Regions from separate parts of the Rhodoferax sp. LS1R11 genome, predicted to be linked through region 2. Evidence: riboswitches for the same ligand, from Rfam matches in the RefSeq annotation. Region 2 holds a riboswitch; the other holds the start of a gene.
The links. Region 2 has a riboswitch for glycine ahead of gcvT (glycine cleavage system aminomethyltransferase GcvT). Riboswitches for the same ligand answer to the same signal wherever they lie in the genome.
Positions count from the first base shown of each region.

Region 1 (8,481 bases), on a different contig from region 2:
CTTGACCCGATTTAAAACTATTCAGCTTTTTTATTCTTCAAGGAGTTTGGTATGTCTGACCCGATCGTGATCGTGGGTGCCGCGCGCACCCCCATGGGAAGTTTTCAGGGCGATTTTTCAAGCCTTGCGGCGCATGACCTCGGTGGCGTCGCCATCCAGGCCGCGGTGGAACGCGCCGGTATTGCGCCTGATTCGGTGAATGAAGTGCTGTTCGGCAACTGCCTGATGGCCGGTCAGGGCCAGGCGCCCGCGCGCCAAGCCGGGTTCAAGGGCGGCTTGCTCATCAGCGCGGGCGCGGTGACGCTGTCCAAGATGTGCGGCTCCGGCATGCGCGCGGCCATGTTCGGGCATGACATGCTCGTCGCGGGCAGTGCCGACGTGGTGGTGGCTGGGGGCATGGAGAGCATGACCAACGCGCCCTACCTGCTGCAAAAAGCCCGTGGCGGCTACCGCATTGGCCACGACCGCATGTTCGACCACATGATGCTCGACGGCCTGGAAGACGCCTACGAGGCGGGCCGTTCCATGGGCACCTTTGGCGAAGACTGCGCCGCCAAGTACGGCTTCACCCGTGAAGCCCAAGACAACTTCGCCATCACCAGCGTGAAGCGGGCACAAGCCGCGACGACATCAGGTGCGTTTGCGGCTGAAATCACACCCGTGACGGTCAAGGGCCGTGCCGGTGACACGGTGATTGCCACCGATGAGGCGCCCGGCAAGGTCAAGCTGGAAAAAATCCCGACCCTCAAGCCCGCGTTCAAAAAAGACGGGACGATCACCGCCGCCAGCAGCTCCAGCATCAGCGACGGCGCGGCCGCGCTGGTGATGATGCGCGCGTCCACCGCTGCCAGGTTGGGGCTCAAGCCGCTGGCCAAAATCGTGAGCCACGCCGTGCACGCGCAAGAACCCAACTGGTTCGCCACCGCGCCAGTGGGCGCCGTGAACAAGGCACTGGCCAAAGCCGGTTGGGCCGTGAAAGATGTGGACCTGTGGGAAGTCAACGAAGCCTTTGCCGTGGTGCCGATGGCGCTGATGCATGACCTGAACCTGAGCCATGACATCGTGAACGTGAACGGCGGCGCCTGCGCGCTGGGCCACCCGATTGGCGCGTCCGGCGCCCGCATCATGGTCACCCTGATGTACGCGCTGCAGGCCCGTGGCCTCAAAAAAGGCGTCGCCACCCTGTGCATTGGCGGGGGCGAAGGCACGGCTGTGGCGCTGGAAATGCTATAAATTAGATAGCTGCTAGCGCACGTTGTATCTGGGCTAGCGCCCGATTTCTTATAAATTTTGAACGGATGCCCTCGGGCCTGACCCATGTTGCTGACCCCAGACCAGGAAATGATCCGCGACGCCGTGCGCGATTTTGCCCAAGCGGAGTTGTGGCCGAACGCCGCGAAGTGGGACAAGGAACATCATTTTCCCAAGGCGGCCCACCAGGGCCTGGCCCAGTTGGGCGCCTACGGCATTTGCGTGCCCGAGGAGTTCGGTGGCGCCAACATGGACTACCTGACGGTGGCCCTGGTGCTGGAGGAAATCGCCGCCGGTGACGGCGGCACCAGTACCGCCATCAGCGTGACCAACTGCCCGGTCAACGCCATCCTGATGCGTTATGGCAACGCAGCGCAGAAGAAGCAGTGGCTGACCCCGCTGGCCCAGGGCCAGATGCTGGGCGCCTTCTGCCTGACCGAGCCGCATGTGGGCTCCGATGCCTCCAGCCTGCGCACCACGGCGGTCAAGGACGGTGACGAATACGTCATCAACGGCGTCAAGCAGTTCATCACCAGCGGCAAAAATGGCGATGTAGCCATCGTCATTGCCGTGACCGACAAGGGCGCGGGCAAGAAGGGCATGAGTGCTTTTCTGGTGCCCACCCACGCGCCGGGCTACGTGGTGGCGCGGCTGGAAGACAAGCTCGGCCAGCACAGCAGCGACACCGCGCAGATCAATTTTGACAACTGCCGCATCCCCGCCGAAAACCTGATTGGGGCGGAAGGCGAGGGGTACCGAATCGCGCTGGGTGCCTTGGAGGGCGGGCGCATCGGCATTGCCGCGCAAAGTGTGGGCATGGCGCGCAGCGCCTTTGAGGTGGCGCTGGCCTACGCCAAGGAGCGCCAGAGCTTTGGCACGGCCATCTTCAACCACCAGGCGGTCGGTTTCAGGTTGGCCGACTGCGCGACGCAGTTGGAAGCGGCGCGCCAGCTCATCTGGCACGCCGCCGCGCTGCGGGACGCGGGGCGTCCGTGCCTCAAAGAAGCCGCCATGGCCAAGCTGTTTGCCAGCGAGATAGCCGAGAAGGTTTGCAGCGTCGCCATCCAGACGCTGGGCGGCTACGGCTACGTGAGCGACTTTCCGGTCGAGCGCATTTACCGCGACGTGCGCGTGTGCCAGATTTACGAAGGCACCAGCGACGTGCAGAAAATCATCATCCAGCGCGCGCTGGCCTGACCCGCCTGCCGGTGACTCAGGCCGAGACCGGCGTGCGGCCGGGCAGGGAGGCGGGCAGTGCCTTGGCGCCCAGGCTGTTGTCCACCAGGTTGCCAATCATGTCGGCCGTCATGGCCGAGAGTGTCCAGCCCAGATGGCCGTGGCCGGTGTTGTAAAACACACAGGGCGAACGGCCCCGCCCCACGCGCGGCAGCATGTTGGGCATCATGGGGCGCAGACCGGCCCAGGGCACCACACTGTCGGTGCGTACCCCCGGAAAACATTGCTGCACCCATTCCACCAGCGGGCGAATGCGGTCGGCGCGAATGTCGCGGTTCATGCCGTTGAACTCGGCCGTGCCCGCCACGCGCAGGCGGTCCTGCCCCAGGCGGCTGGTCACCAGCTTGGTGGCGTCGTCCAGCAAACTCACCATCGGGGCCGAGGTCTGGCTTTGCGCGTCCAGCAGATTGACGGTGATGGAATAACCCTTGACCGGGTAGATGTTGACCCGGTCGCCCAGTTGCGCGGCCAACGCGCGGCTGGCCGTGCCTGCGCACACCACCACGCCGTCAAACACCAGCGTGTCGGCGTGGGCGCCGTCCCCGGTGGTCAGGGTGACCTGCTTGCCATCGCTGCGCACCGAGCGGATGTCCTGGCCATACAGCGTGCGCACACCCAGCCGCTCTGCCGCAGCGGCCAGCCCGGCGGTGAATTTGTGAATATCACCCGTGGAGTCGCTGGGCGTGAAATAGCCACCGTAGTACTCGCCAGCCAGTGTGGGTTCAATGGCGCGCATTTCGGCAGGCGTGACCGCCTGGCGTTGCAGGCCGCCTTTGGCCAGCATCTGCGACACCTTGCCCGCGTGGTCAAAGCCGGCCTTGTCGCGGTAGATGTGCAGAATGCCTTCGCGTTGGTGGTCAAAGTCGATGCCTTCCTGTGCCGCCCAGGCAAACAGGTGATCGCGCGCCGCCATCGACAGGCGCACCGTCTCGATGGTGTTTTTCTCGTAGTGCGGCATGGCGGCAATGAACTCGGCAAACCACGATATCTTGTGCCAGCTGGGCTTGGGGTTCACCAGCAGGGGCGCGTCATGGGTGAGCATCCACTTGAGGCCTTTGACAATCGTGGACCAGTGGTTCCAGACCTCGGCGTTGGAGGCCGAGAGTTGTCCGCCGTTGGCAAATGAGGTTTCCATCGCGGCATAGCGGTGTTTCTCAAACAGGGTGACCGTAAAACCACGCCTGGCCAACGCATACGCGGTGGTGATGCCCGTGATGCCACCGCCGATAACAGCTATTTTTTTCATGAGGAAGATCCAAAAAAGAGTCGGGGGTTGGGACGGCGTCGGACATTCGACACCGTCGCCCCCTCTGTTTTGGACCTGAGAGATTCACACCCCGTCCGTGGACGGTGGGCGCTTGCTCCTGCGGTGGACCGGAAGACTAGCTCCGGTCACTCTTCAGAGTGTTTGCTGAACTGATACCGGTTCTTGTGCCTGAGAGATTCCGGGGCGGTTGCTCCTTCGGCGCTTGTATGCAGGGAGACTGCTTCAAGACTCTCCCGATATCATGGACGGGATTATGTCACTGCGGCGGTGGCCCTCGCTGGTCAGCCCATTTTTTCCATCGCGACAACCAGGAGCACCCCATGCCCATCACCAAAGGCTACCAGCAACTCGTCGATGAGGCCATGGCCCAGGTCACGACCTATTCGGTGCCCGAGGTTCAGGCCCGCCTGAACGACCCCAGGACGCAGATCGTGGATATCCGTGACATCCGTGAACTGGCCGAGGGCACCGTGGTGGGCGCTTTTCATGCGCCGCGCGGCATGCTCGAATTCTGGGTGGACCCGGCCTCGCCGTACCACAAGCCCTTGTTCGCCGACGAGTCCAAAGAGTTCATCCTGTTCTGCGGCGCGGGCTGGCGCAGCGCTCTGGCGACCAAAGCCTTGCAGGACATGGGCATGACCAACGTGGCGCACGTTGACGGTGGGTATGCCGAGTGGGTCAAACAGGGCGCCCCCACCGAAACGCTTGAAGCCCAAAAGGCCCGGCGCCAAACCAAACCCTGAGGCGGGGCGGGCCATGGGAATTGACGTGTTGATGCGTCCGGTGCGCTGCGGCATGGCGGCGGCAGCGGTCGCCCTGCTCGGGGCGTGTTCCAGTTTGCACCCCTGGCAAAACCTGCCGATGCAGCCGCAGGCGCGTGCGTTGCCAGCCGCGCCGCCGGATGCCCCGGCGGCCGACGAGCGCTCGATGGTGATGGTGGTCACCATGTCGGGCGGCGGTGCGCGTGCTGCGGCGTTTGGCTACGGCGTGCTCGATGCCTTGCGCCAGACGCGGGTACGCTGGCATGAGCGCGAATTTGCGCTGCTCGACGAGCTGGACGTCATCAGTGGCGTCTCGGGCGGCAGCATCATTGCGGCCTACTACGCGGCTTTTGGCGAGAAGACCTTCTCGACTTTCGAGTCTGCCTACCTGCGGCAAAACTTCCAGAACACGCTCATCAACGACATGCTGCACCCTGGCCGCCTGCATGACCTGTCGTCGCCCTGGTTTGGCCGCAGCAACCTGCTCGCGCAGCGGCTGGACGCGCTGTATGAAGGCAAGACCTTCGGTGATCTGGGCACCCGCGCCGGCCAGCCGCGCCTGCTGATTTCGGCCACCGACCTGTCGCTGGGCTCCAGCTTTGAGTTCACCTGGAACCAGTTTGCGCTGATTTGCTCGGACCTGGCCAGTGTGCCGCTGTCGTTTGCCGTGGCCGCTTCGTCCGCGGTGCCGATCGCGCTGAGCCCGATGACCCTGAAAAACCACAACGCCAACTGCCCGAGCCCTCCGCGGGAGGTTGCCGGTTCGTCCACCAGCGACTACCGCGTGCGCTTGCTCAAAGACAACCAGCGCACCTACCTGGATGCCAAAGTCCGCCCCTACATCCACCTGGTGGATGGTGGCCTGGCCGACAACCTGGGCCTGCGCAGCCTGCTGGACCGCTCGCTGGCCGACGGCGGCATCCGCGACAGCGTGCGGCGCTCGTCCAAAATCGCCATCGAAAAGCTGGTGATCATTGCGGTGAATGCCGAGCGCGACCCGTCCGAGCGCATTGATGACAGCGACACCGTGCCCCGCACCTCGCAGGTGGTGGATGCGCTGCTGTTTGGCTCCGGCGCGCGGGCCACACAGGAAACGCTGGGTCTGCTGAGCGACACCGCTCAAGCGTGGCGGCGTGAACTGCGCCGCGCCACGGCCGACGGCGCCGATTCGTTTGCGCCGGAGGCCCAGATTCATGTGGTCAACGTCAACCTGCGGGATGCGCCCGAGCCGCTGGGGCGCCGCGGGCTGCTCCAGATTCCCACGGCGTTCTCCATTCCGGGTGCGGACGTGAGCCGTCTGATTGAGGCGGGGAGCAACATCCTGCAGCAGTCCCCCGAATTCAAGGCACTGGTGCAGTCCCTGGGCGGCGAGCGACCAGCACCCTGAAGTCATTTGTCCAATATTTTTAACAAAAACGGGCTGTAGCCCATATGGAACTTGCGGAGCATGCTATGAAATTTGAAGCAATCCTGTTTGACTGTGATGGCGTGCTGGTGGACAGCGAGCCCATTGTCAATGCCGTCCTGCGTGACATGCTGGAGGAGCGCGGCTGGGCCATGACAGCGCCGGAGTGCATGCGCTTCTTTGTCGGCAAGTCGGTGCGTGACGAGCGCGTGGCGATTGAAGCGCACACCGGCCAGCCGCTCACCGACGCGTGGATGCAGCTCTTTTACACCCGCCGCAACCATGAGTTAACGCAGCGCCTGGAGATCATCGCGGGCGCCGACGCGGCCGTGCAGGCGGCGCACCGCCACACCGGCCAGCGCATTGCCTGCGCCTCGGGGGCGGACCGGTTCAAGGTGGAAATGCAGCTGACCCAGGTGGGTTTGATGGCGTTCTTCACCGGTCGGGTGTTCAGCGGCCACGAGATGCCACGCTCCAAACCTGCGCCCGACGTCTACCTGGCCGCCGCGCGTCACCTGAATGCGCCAGGCCACCAGTGCCTGGTGATCGAGGACACCACGGTGGGCACCACGGCCGGCGTGGCGGCGGGCGCCACGGTGTGGGCGTACTGCCCGATTCCGGCGAATGGGCCTGCGCTGTTGGCGGCCGGCGCGGCTCAATTGTTCGGCCATATGGGTGACTTGCCTGCCTTGCTGGCCGCTCTTTGACCGAGTGCCTGTTTGGCAGGCACCGTGTTGCAGCCCGCGCCAGATCAGGCTTTGGCGGGTTGTCCCGGCGCTGGTACACAAACTTATCCACAGAAGCTGTGCATGAGAAAAGAAATGCTTTCATCACTGCGCCATGGGGCCAGGCAGCTTCTTTGTATTTTCAAATTGGTTTGAAAAAATAGGTCTTGGGCCCGGTTTCAAGCGAACTTTCTGTTATGTAAATAGAGCTTGAAAGCACTTGTTTTGTGACTTATACCTGCTGCCTATTTAGTAGGCACTGCGTTGAAAGCACTGCCAGATGGGGAATTGGCTTGTTTTCCCTGCGGTGCTCCACAAAGTTATCCACAAAACATGTGCATGAACTTTTTTTCAACTCATTTGCCCTCGCCATGGACCCCTGCCTGTTTCGCAGGCACCGTGCTGCAGGCCGCGCCAGACAAGGCTTTGGCACGGTTGTTCCGGGGCTGCTGCACAAAGTTATCCACAAAATTTGTGCAGTGTCGGGTGGGCGAGTTGTGCTAGGGCGCGGGAGGGAAATGACTCAACCCAAGCGCCGGAACTCCGCCGGAGACTTTCCTGTCCAGCTCTTGAACGCCCGGATAAAACTTTTTTCATTCTGAAACCCCGCCGCCTGCGCCACTTGTTTGACCGGCCGTGCGGTACGCAGCAGCAACTCGCGCGCACGGCTCTGGCGCACGTCGTCTTTCAGCGCCTGCAGGGAGGCGCCTTCGTCTTTCAACTGGCGGTGCAGGGTGCGGGGCGACACATGCAGCAGGGTGGCCAGGTCGTCGGCGCTGTGGGTGTCCGCCGGGTGGGCCACCAGCGCCTGGCGCACGCGCTGCACCAGCAGGCGGTCGCGCCGGTACTGGCGCACGGTCAACGGCAGGGCGCGTTGCAGCATCTGCTGCAACGCGTGTTCGTCGCGCCGCAGTGGCAAGGCCAGGTAGCGCGCATCGAAGCAGATGCCTGCCGGTGAGGTGTCAAACGCGGTGGGGCTGGAGAACAGCACGCCGTACACCTCGGCGTGGGGCGGTGCGGCATACGGAAACTGCGCGCTTTTCAGCGGGATGCGTGAGTCAATCAGCCAGCAGGCCACGCCATGGACGTTGCGCAGCACCGAGACCAGGCAAAACTCGCGCAGGGTGCCCAAGTCGCGGTGCTCGGTGATGGCCAGCCTGGCCTGGTCGCCGGTCACGCTGAGTTGGCAGGTGATGTCGTCGGCAATCAGCCGGTGGTGGCGGCACCAGCGTTGCAGCGCCACGCCCAGCGTGGGCGCGCTGATGGAGGCGCGCACCAGCATGCCGTAGCTGCCCCAGGGCAGGCGGCGGCTGAACCAGCCCAGCGCCTCGTCGTCCAACTCCTGCATGGCGGCACCGGAGATGCGTTCCATTTGCGCGGCGGTGATGCGCGATGCCGGATTCATCAGGCTGGGTGGCGTGATTTGTGCCAGCGCGAGGGCCTGTTCAGGGCTTTTTCCCTGACGTGCATAGGCCTCCATAATGGCGCCCACAAATGCAATGGGTGTCGCGGCAATGCCCGTTGGGTCACGGATGGTCGTGTTGAGGGAGGCAGGTGTGGACGTTGGCATGGCTCAGAGTATCTTTCCATATGGCACGATTTGCAACCTGTGAGGCATCCGGAAATTCCCTGGCGCTTCTATGCTTCGGGGTACACAATGGCGCACCAACCCGCTGCCGTTATTGAACTTCAGAGAGAACCCCATGTCCGTTCTTGATACCAAACTCAACGCCCGCTCTGCCGATTTCCAGGCCAATGCCACCGCCATGCAGGCGCTGGTAGATGACCTCAACGTCCAGATTGCCAAGGTGGCCTTGGGTGGCGGCGACGCCGCCC
Region 1 covers NZ_JBWMAW010000008.1:149,059-157,539, reverse strand. Annotated here, with positions in the region: gene aceK (bifunctional isocitrate dehydrogenase kinase/phosphatase) at 1-5, shown strand, start outside; gene AC097N_RS11715 (acetyl-CoA C-acyltransferase) at 52-1,233, shown strand; gene AC097N_RS11710 (acyl-CoA dehydrogenase family protein) at 1,318-2,448, shown strand; gene AC097N_RS11705 (D-amino acid dehydrogenase) at 2,465-3,733, opposite strand; glycine riboswitch at 3,788-3,900, opposite strand; glycine riboswitch at 3,901-4,000, opposite strand; gene AC097N_RS11700 (rhodanese-like domain-containing protein) at 4,075-4,497, shown strand; gene AC097N_RS11695 (patatin-like phospholipase family protein) at 4,511-5,902, shown strand; gene AC097N_RS11690 (HAD family hydrolase) at 5,968-6,627, shown strand; gene AC097N_RS11685 (AraC family transcriptional regulator ligand-binding domain-containing protein) at 7,169-8,215, opposite strand; gene AC097N_RS11680 (carboxyl transferase domain-containing protein) at 8,349-8,481, shown strand, end outside.
Region 1: another riboswitch for glycine. It lies ahead of AC097N_RS11705 (D-amino acid dehydrogenase); the one in region 2 lies ahead of gcvT (glycine cleavage system aminomethyltransferase GcvT).

Region 2 (8,481 bases):
ATCCGCATGAGGCGGGCATCTGGACCTTTGATGACCTGAGTTCGCGCCGCCCGGTCAAGGCGGAGCTGACGGCCCGTGAGCGTGAGGTTGCCGCTCACCTGATGGATGGTCTGACCAGCAAAGAGATTGGCAAAACACTCGACATCAGCCACCGTACGGTGGAAATTTACCGCGCCCGGCTCATGCGCAAGTACAAAGCGTCCAACACGGGGGACCTGGTCCACAAATTAATGGCGGGTTAGCGTTTATAGTGAATGCCGAAACAGCATCATGTATGGACAATTCCATTGATCATCGGCATCTCGTCTTAAAAATCACGTTCGTCCTGGCTTTGACCTGCGGCGTGCCGGGGTTAGCCGTCGCGGCACCGACAACGAACGCAGTCTCCGGGCTCGCCCTGGAGCCCCATGACGAAACAATCAACTTACCCGTATTCACCGAAGCGCCAGCCACTGAACCGCGGGAACCCCGCGCCACCAACACCCCCAACATCACTGCGCCGAACCTTCAGAACTTCGGGTTGACCCCCACGCCAGGCGCTGCACCGCGCATGGCCGCGGATGTCCCATTGGGGCATGAAATCGGCAACTCCATCAAGGAAACGCTTCGTCCCCTGCACGACGACCTGGCCCAGACCGGCATTCTGAACGCGGTCCGCAACATGGAATCCGAGCTCGGTCTGCGCAAAAACCATGAATTCAAGGAACGGGCCGACGGCGACCTTTCGTCCGACGACCGGAATGGCAACGAACCCAGAGCCACCTCCTGGGGAAATTACGGCGACGCCTCCAACACGGCCGGGCGGCCCCGGACCGAAGCCGAGGTCAAGGAGGAGCAACTGCGGGCCTCCATCATGTTGGAGCAACTGATTGATGAACTCACCCCTTGGGCCGCGGCAGCTGTAGCCATTTATCTCCTGGGGTATGGCATCAAGCTATTGCGGGCCCACAAACGCGCCAAAGCGGCGCGCCGACGTTCGCGCAACAGCAGGCGCAGTCGTCACAAACGACTTTCACCTCAACCCGCCGAAGACACTCAGGCTCAAGCCCTGTCATCTGATACGGCGGAAGCGGGGAATAACGACACCACGGTTGAAGGCACACGGCCATAACAGGCCACCCTCACACCTGGCCACCCACCACGTCATTGGCGGTGCGAAACGCCTCCACGGCAGCGGGCACGCCGCAATACACCGTGGCATGCAGCAGCACTTCCTGAATTTCAGCGGCGGTGGCGCCATTGTTCAATGCCCCGCGCACATGGCCCTTCAGTTCGTTTTGCTTGCCCAGCGCCGTGAGCATGGCCACGGTGATCAGGCTGCGGGTTTTCAGGTCAAGGCCCGGGCGCTGCCATACATCGCCCCAGGCGGCACGGGTAATGTGGTCCTGAATCGGTTGGGTGAAAGGCGTGGCGTTGGCAAACGCGGTGGCCACAAAGTCTTCGCCCATCACCTGCTTGCGCATGGCCAGACCCTGGTCATAGGCCGATGCGTCGGAAGTAACGATAAGTGGGTTTGTGTTGGCAGCAGTCATACGGTCTCCAGTGAAGGTGCCATGTTAGCGGCGACAGCCTGTATTCTTCCATCCCTATTGACCACATCAAAGGATTCACCATGCCCCGCTACCCTGCCCCCGAACTCAAAGACCTGCCCGACGACATTCGCGCCAAAGTGCTGGAGGTGCAGGAAAAAGCCGGGTTTGTGCCCCATGTATTTCTGGCGCTGGCCCGCCGTCCGGCCGAGTGGCGGGCCTTTTTTGCCTACCACGATGCCTTGATGCTCAAGAAAGACTCGGGCCTGAGCAAGGGTGACCGCGAGATGATCGTCACCACCACCAGCGCGGCCAACAAGTGCCTGTACTGCGTGGTGGCGCACGGTGCGATTCTGCGCATCTACGAGAAAAAGCCGCTGGTCGCTGACCAGGTGGCGGTGAACTACCGCAAGGCGGACATCACACCGCGCCAAAGTGCCATGCTGGACTTTGCGATGAAAGTATGCCTCAAATCCGACGAGATCATTGAGGCCGACTTTGCCGCCCTGCAAGCCCACGGTTTCACCGACGAAGACGCCTGGGACATTGCCGCCATCACCGCGTTCTTTGGCCTCTCCAACCGCATGGCCTCGTTCAGCAACATGATGCCCAACCCCGAGTTTTATACGATGGGGCGGGCACCGAAGGTCAAATAAGCCTCAGCTGAGCAGCCCCTGCAACGGGCATTCGATCTTCATGGTTTTTTCCTCAATAGACGAGTGGGCGCGCTGACGCGCCGTGAAACCGGCCAAGCCCAGGGCTGCTGTGGCGATGCAAATACTTCCATCACCAGCAAGGGCGCGCCACCGCGGGTGAAAACAGAACGGCGCGCAGGCAAGGCCCCCAAGGCCAAGGCCCCGCCCCCCGCCTGCTGCCAGCCGTGGGCCACCTGGTGCCGCCAACGGCTGGAGGGCTTCAGCCCGGTAAACGCCAGCGGCGAGCGTGAGATGCCCTGGCGTGTGAACAGCACATCGGCCAAGGGCCGCAGACCCAGCCCGCGAATCGCACGCCAAGGCCCGTGCGAGGCGGCATACGGCGTCACGCTGCGGGCAAACACCACAGCCAGACCATCAACCCGCAGCACCACCTCACGCACATAACCGGCCTGGACCTGGGGCAACCCAAGCGCACGCGACTCATCCGGGGAAAGTGCCTGACGCCCCTGAGCGAGCAACTGAACGCTGAAAACCTGACCCGCTGCAGCCAGGCGCGCACTGAGCGAGCCGTTCGCGCCCACCCAGGCCCGTGCTGGGCCACGGCAAGGGTTTTGGGTCGTCCAGCCCATCAGCGATGCGCCCGGATGGAGGCCAGAATGCCCAGCGTGAACAGCACCGCCGCCACCCCTTGTGACGGGCTCGGCCAGGTGCCGTCCCACACAAAAGAATAAAAAAGCGCAAAGAGTGTCTCGCTGACAATCAATTGACCACACAGGCTGACACTCAGTCGTTGACTGGCCACGTTCCACAAAATGCTAGCCAGCCAGGCTGAGCCCACGCCAGTTGCTATACAAACAATAGCTAACTCCGCACGGTTATCAAGGGCCAGAAGCTCTTTTGCATCAGAACCCGCCAGCAACCACAGTATCAGGGCCCCCACGCCGGTGGCGATGCCGATCCAGTTGGTCCATTCGGCGGCACTGACCTCGGGATGCCGCTTGAGCCAGGCCGCATTCAGAATAGCAAAGGCAGTCCAGCACATCATGGCCACCGTGGCCAGCAGCACGCCCCACCAGAACTGCGAGCCACCATGCCCCGGCGCGACGTCCCCCGCCGGGATGGCATTCATCATGAGCACCAGACCCGCTGACGTCAGTACCAGCCCGGGCAACAAGGAGGACCATTTCAAACCCACCGGCTTGCCCAGCAACATGACCCAAAGCGGAATGGTGCCAATGATGAGCGTGGGCACCTCGGTCCCCGCGCGGTGAATGGCCAGGGCCAGCAGCAGGTAGTAACCGGTTGCACCCACCAGGCTCAAGCCCAGGGCCGTCAAGGCCTGGGGCACCGTGGGCCACTGGTGTGAGCGCCAAGTGACGGCCATCATCAGCGCCGCGACGGCGCCATAACTCACAAACCGGCCAGCCGTCAGGTCAACCGATGACAAACCCGGCGTCACGCGCGGCACCACAAAAACGAGACCCCACAAGGCGCCAGCCGCCAAACCGGCCGCGATCCCCCTCAGCATCCAAACCCAATCAGCACGGCGTCCAGGTCCTTGCGCTTGTCCATCCGGCGACTCGCCAGCACCACGACAGCACCGGCGCGTGCCAATGTTCTGGCAAACTCGGCACCCCAACCGCTGGATGCGCCGGTCACAAAAGCCAGGCGGCCCGAAGGATCGATGCTGTAAACCATAAGAGAATCTCCACTGAACAGGTATTGACCCCTCAGGGCCATCGGGTCACCGAATAAAATCCGCAGAACAATTGACATTGCCCTTGGCGCATGGTGTGACGACCAGGCACCGCCCTATTATCAAGCGACCCCCTCAAACGAGACACACGATGACAAACCAGGAAATCTTGACCCAGTTCGGCCCCCGTGAAGCGATGGAATACGACGTGGTCGTGGTCGGCGGCGGCCCCGGTGGCCTGGCCACGGCCATCCGCCTCAAGCAGTTGGCCGCTGAAAAAGGAACCGACCTCTCGATCGTGGTGCTCGAAAAAGGCTCCGAGCCCGGCGCCCACATCTTGTCGGGCGCCATCATGGACCCCAAGGCCCTGACCGAACTGATTCCCGACTGGAAACAACGCGGTGCGCCGCTGAACCAACCGGTGACCGACGACGCCTATGTTTTCCTGGGTGAGAAATCGGGTTTTCGTGTGCCCAACATGGTGCTGCCGCCCTTCGCGCACAACCACGGCAACTACATCATCAGCCTGGGTGCGGTGACCCAATGGCTGGCCGAGCAGGCGGAAGCGCTGGGCGTTGAAATCTTCCCCGGCTTCACCGCCGCTGAAGTGCTCTACAACGACGACGGTTCCGTCAAAGGCGTCGCCACCGGCAACATGGGTGTGGGCAAAGACGGCGAACCGATGGAGAGCTTCCAGCTGGGTATGGAGCTGCTGGGCAAGTACACCGTTTTTGCCGAAGGCGCACGCGGTCACCTGGGCAAGCAACTGATTGCCAGGTACAAACTGGACGAAGGGCGTGACCCGCAAAGCTTTGGCCTCGGCATCAAAGAGTTGTGGGAGATTGACCCCAGCCGCCACAAGCCTGGCTTTGTGATGCACACCGCCGGCTGGCCCATGGAAAGCGACACCTACGGCGGCGCCTTTCTGTACCACATGGAAGGCAACAAGGTTGCCGTGGGCTTTGTCACCGGCTTGGGCTACAGCAACCCGTACCTGAGCCCGTTTGAAGAATTCCAGCGCTGGAAGACCCACCCCAACGTGCGCTACTACTTCGAGAACGACAAAGGCGAAGTCACAGCCAAGCGCCTGTCCTATGGCGCACGCGCCATCAATGCCAGTGGCATCAATGCCCTGCCCAAGACCGTATTCCCCGGTGGCTGCCTGATCGGCTGCAATGCGGGTTACCTGAACGTGGGACGCATCAAAGGCAGCCACGCTGCCATCAAGACCGGCATGCTGGCCGCTGAAGCGGCCTATGACGCCGTGGTCGCAGGACGCCAGCACGACGAACTGAGTGCCTACCCCGAAGCGTTCGAGAAGAGCTGGCTGCACACCGAGCTCAACAAAGACCGCAACTTCAAAAACTGGTTCAAGCACGGCCTGACCGTGGGCACCCTCATGAACGGGTTTGAGCAATTCGTCCTGCGCGGCAACATCCCCTGGACGATTCGCCGCGACAAGCCGGACCACGCCTACCTGAAGCCCGCAGCCGAGTGCAAACCCATCATTTATCCCAAGCCGGACGGCAAACTCACCTTTGACCGCCTCTCCAGCGTGTTCATCAGCAACACCAACCATGAAGAACAGCAGCCTTCGCATTTGACGCTGAAAGATGCATCGGTTCCCGTGTCGATCAACCTAGCCAAATATGCCGGCCCGGAAGCCCGCTACTGCCCGGCGGGCGTGTACGAGTTCGTGAAGAACGACGACAACACGGACCGCCTGCAGATCAACGCGCAGAACTGTGTGCACTGCAAGACCTGCGACATCAAGGACCCGACGCAGAACATTGTGTGGGTGACGCCGGAGGGCGGCGGGGGGCCGAATTACGCGGGGATGTGACGCGAGATTACTGGTAAATAAAACGGGGCCATTTGGCCCCGTTTTGTTTTCTGTTTGATGGATTTCCAAGACATTCTGGAATGTCTATGTAGAGCGACTCATACAGTTTCGCCTCTTAAAATTTGTGTGTCACACATCACTTTTAATTTATATGCGATTCGAAGGTATTGTCAAATCCTGGAACGAAGACCGTGCATTCGGCTTCATCGAAACCGCCCAAGGCGGACAGGAAATATTTCTACACACCACAGCCCTCCCGGCTCGTGCGGGTCGTCCCTCGTTGAATCAACGCGTGACATTTGAGGTTGAACTCAACCGCGAAGGCAAAAAGCGCGCAAAGAATGTTCAACTTCAAAGTGCGAGTCAGGCCATTCGACCTCGCGTCCGAAATAGAACGGCCGAATGGGGCGGTGCTACGCTATTTGCCGTTCCGGCCTTCATGGCTTTCTATTTGGTTTTGGCTGTTTTCTGGCCAATACCGCGTATGGTCGCGACCGCGTATCTGCTCCTCAGTGTCGCTTGCTTTATTGCATACGCCGCCGACAAGTCAGCCGCGGCAACAGGCCGATGGCGAACGAAAGAGAGTTCGCTGTTGATGCTGGGCCTTATCGGAGGTTGGCCCGGTGGAATCATTGCGCAACAGTTTTTGCGTCACAAATCCACCAAGGCATCGTTTCGCTCGGCATTTTGGGGCACTGTTTTACTCAATGTCATGGGATTCGCTGCCTTAAGCTCACCATGGTTGGGTGGCTGGTTGCTATTGAAGTAAGTCCGAGCGAACAAGAGAGCCTGTCTTACCCCCTCCGCCCACCTCGTTTAGAATCCCATCCGGTCAGGAGAGAGTTTTCCCCGAGAAGACCGCCGAAGGCGCAGGACCGCTGATTGCAGCAGTCTGAACGCTCAGGCAAAAGGACTGACCAACGTTGAATGGCCGAAGGGCCTTTGACGAAACCCCACTGGAGAGAGGTTGCTTGCCCACACATGGCCAGCAGCCCACCGAAGGAGCAACCCGCAGTCTGCGCACCTTTTGCCTGGCAACAGGTGCACGCAGGCCCGGCGAATCTCTCAGGTAAAGCGGACAGCGGGGGCAGCACTTGGCGTACGCAGCTTGCGGGCGCCGAGTTTTTGACTTGCCCTCCGAGAAACCGCCATGTCCCAGACCTCCGCGCCCCCTGCTTCCGCCCTGTTGACCACACCCCTCAACGCCTTGCACCTGGAGCTGGGCGCCCGCATGGTGCCGTTTGCCGGTTACGCCATGCCGGTGCAATACCCCAGCGGCCTGATGGCCGAACACCACCACACGCGCACTGCCGCCGGTCTGTTTGACGTCTCCCACATGGGCCAGTTGCGTCTGGTCGGGCCCGACGCTGCAGCCGCCCTGGAAAGCCTGATGCCCGTGGACGTGATCGACCTGGCGGTGGGCAAGCAGCGCTATGGTCTGCTGCTCAATGAGGACGGCGGCATCATCGACGACCTGATGTTCTTCAACCGGGGCAACAACGAGATTTTTGTCATCGTCAACGGCGCCTGCAAGGTGGGTGACATCGCCCACATTCAGGCCCACATCGGCACGCGCTGCCAGGTCATTCCGATGCCGGAGATGGCGCTGCTGGCGCTGCAAGGCCCGCAGGCGGTAACAGCCCTCTCGCGCCTGGCGCCCGGCGTGGAGAAGCTGGTGTTCATGACCGGAGGCAACTTCGCGGTAGACACCGGCACGCAGAAATTTGACGTATTTTTGACGCGCAGCGGCTACACCGGCGAAGACGGGTTTGAGATTTCCGTCCACAACGACCACGCCGACGCGCTGGCCCGCGCCCTGCTGGCACAAGCCGAAGTCAAACCGGTGGGTCTGGGTGCCCGCAACTCGTTGCGCCTGGAGGCGGGTCTGTGCCTGTACGGCAATGACATCGACACCACCACCACCCCCGTGGAAGCCAGCCTGAACTGGGCCATGCAGAAGATGCGCCGCACCGGTGGCGCCCGCGCAGGCGGCTTCCCGGGCGCTACAAAAATACTAGCAGCTCTCGTAGATAGTACGGGGGCTACAGGCCTAAAAGGCACTAAAAAGCGTGTGGGCCTGATGGCACTGGAGCGCATTCCTGTGCGCGACCACACCGAGCTGCAAGACACCCAAGGCAACAAGATTGGCGAAGTCACCAGCGGCCTGCTGGGGCCCACCATCGACAAGCCGGTGGCCATGGGCTACGTGGCGTCCGAGTTCGCCGTGCCGGGTGTGAAAATCAACGCCATCGTGCGTGGCAAACCGGTGCCCATGGAAGTGGTCGCCATGCCGTTTGTACCCACACGGTATTACCGCGGTTAAGTTTTAAATTTCTTTGACATCTCATTTTTGGAGAACCCCATGACGATCAAGTACACCCCCGACCACGAATGGCTCAAGATTGATGGCGACACCGCCACCGTGGGCATCACCCACCACGCGCAAGACGCCCTCGGCGATGTGGTGTTTGTGGACCTGCCCGAAGTGGGCGCCACCTTTGCCGCCAAGGACATCGCCGGTGTGGTGGAGTCGGTGAAAGCTGCGGCCGACGTGTACATGCCCGTGACCGGTGAAATCACCGAGGTGAACGAGGCCCTGCGCGCCGACCCGGCCCTGGCCAACTCCGACCCGCTGGGCGCGGGCTGGTTCTTCAAGGTCAAACTGGCCAACCCCGCCGAGCTGGACGCCCTGATGGACGAAACCGGCTACACCAGTTTTTCTGCCAACGCCTGATTTAGGAAATTTTCATGTTGATG
Region 2 covers NZ_JBWMAW010000004.1:273,455-281,935, forward strand. Annotated here, with positions in the region: gene AC097N_RS07920 (LuxR C-terminal-related transcriptional regulator) at 1-242, shown strand, start outside; gene AC097N_RS07925 (hypothetical protein) at 275-1,111, shown strand; gene AC097N_RS07930 (carboxymuconolactone decarboxylase family protein) at 1,122-1,532, opposite strand; gene AC097N_RS07935 (peroxidase-related enzyme) at 1,613-2,185, shown strand; gene AC097N_RS07940 (chorismate--pyruvate lyase family protein) at 2,224-2,814, opposite strand; gene AC097N_RS07945 (DMT family transporter) at 2,814-3,713, opposite strand; partial or broken gene AC097N_RS07950 (SDR family NAD(P)-dependent oxidoreductase) at 3,713-3,883, opposite strand; gene AC097N_RS07955 (electron transfer flavoprotein-ubiquinone oxidoreductase) at 4,033-5,724, shown strand; gene AC097N_RS07960 (DUF1294 domain-containing protein) at 5,876-6,493, shown strand; glycine riboswitch at 6,548-6,650, shown strand; glycine riboswitch at 6,671-6,816, shown strand; gene gcvT (glycine cleavage system aminomethyltransferase GcvT) at 6,875-8,047, shown strand; gene gcvH (glycine cleavage system protein GcvH) at 8,087-8,458, shown strand; gene gcvP (aminomethyl-transferring glycine dehydrogenase) at 8,473-8,481, shown strand, end outside.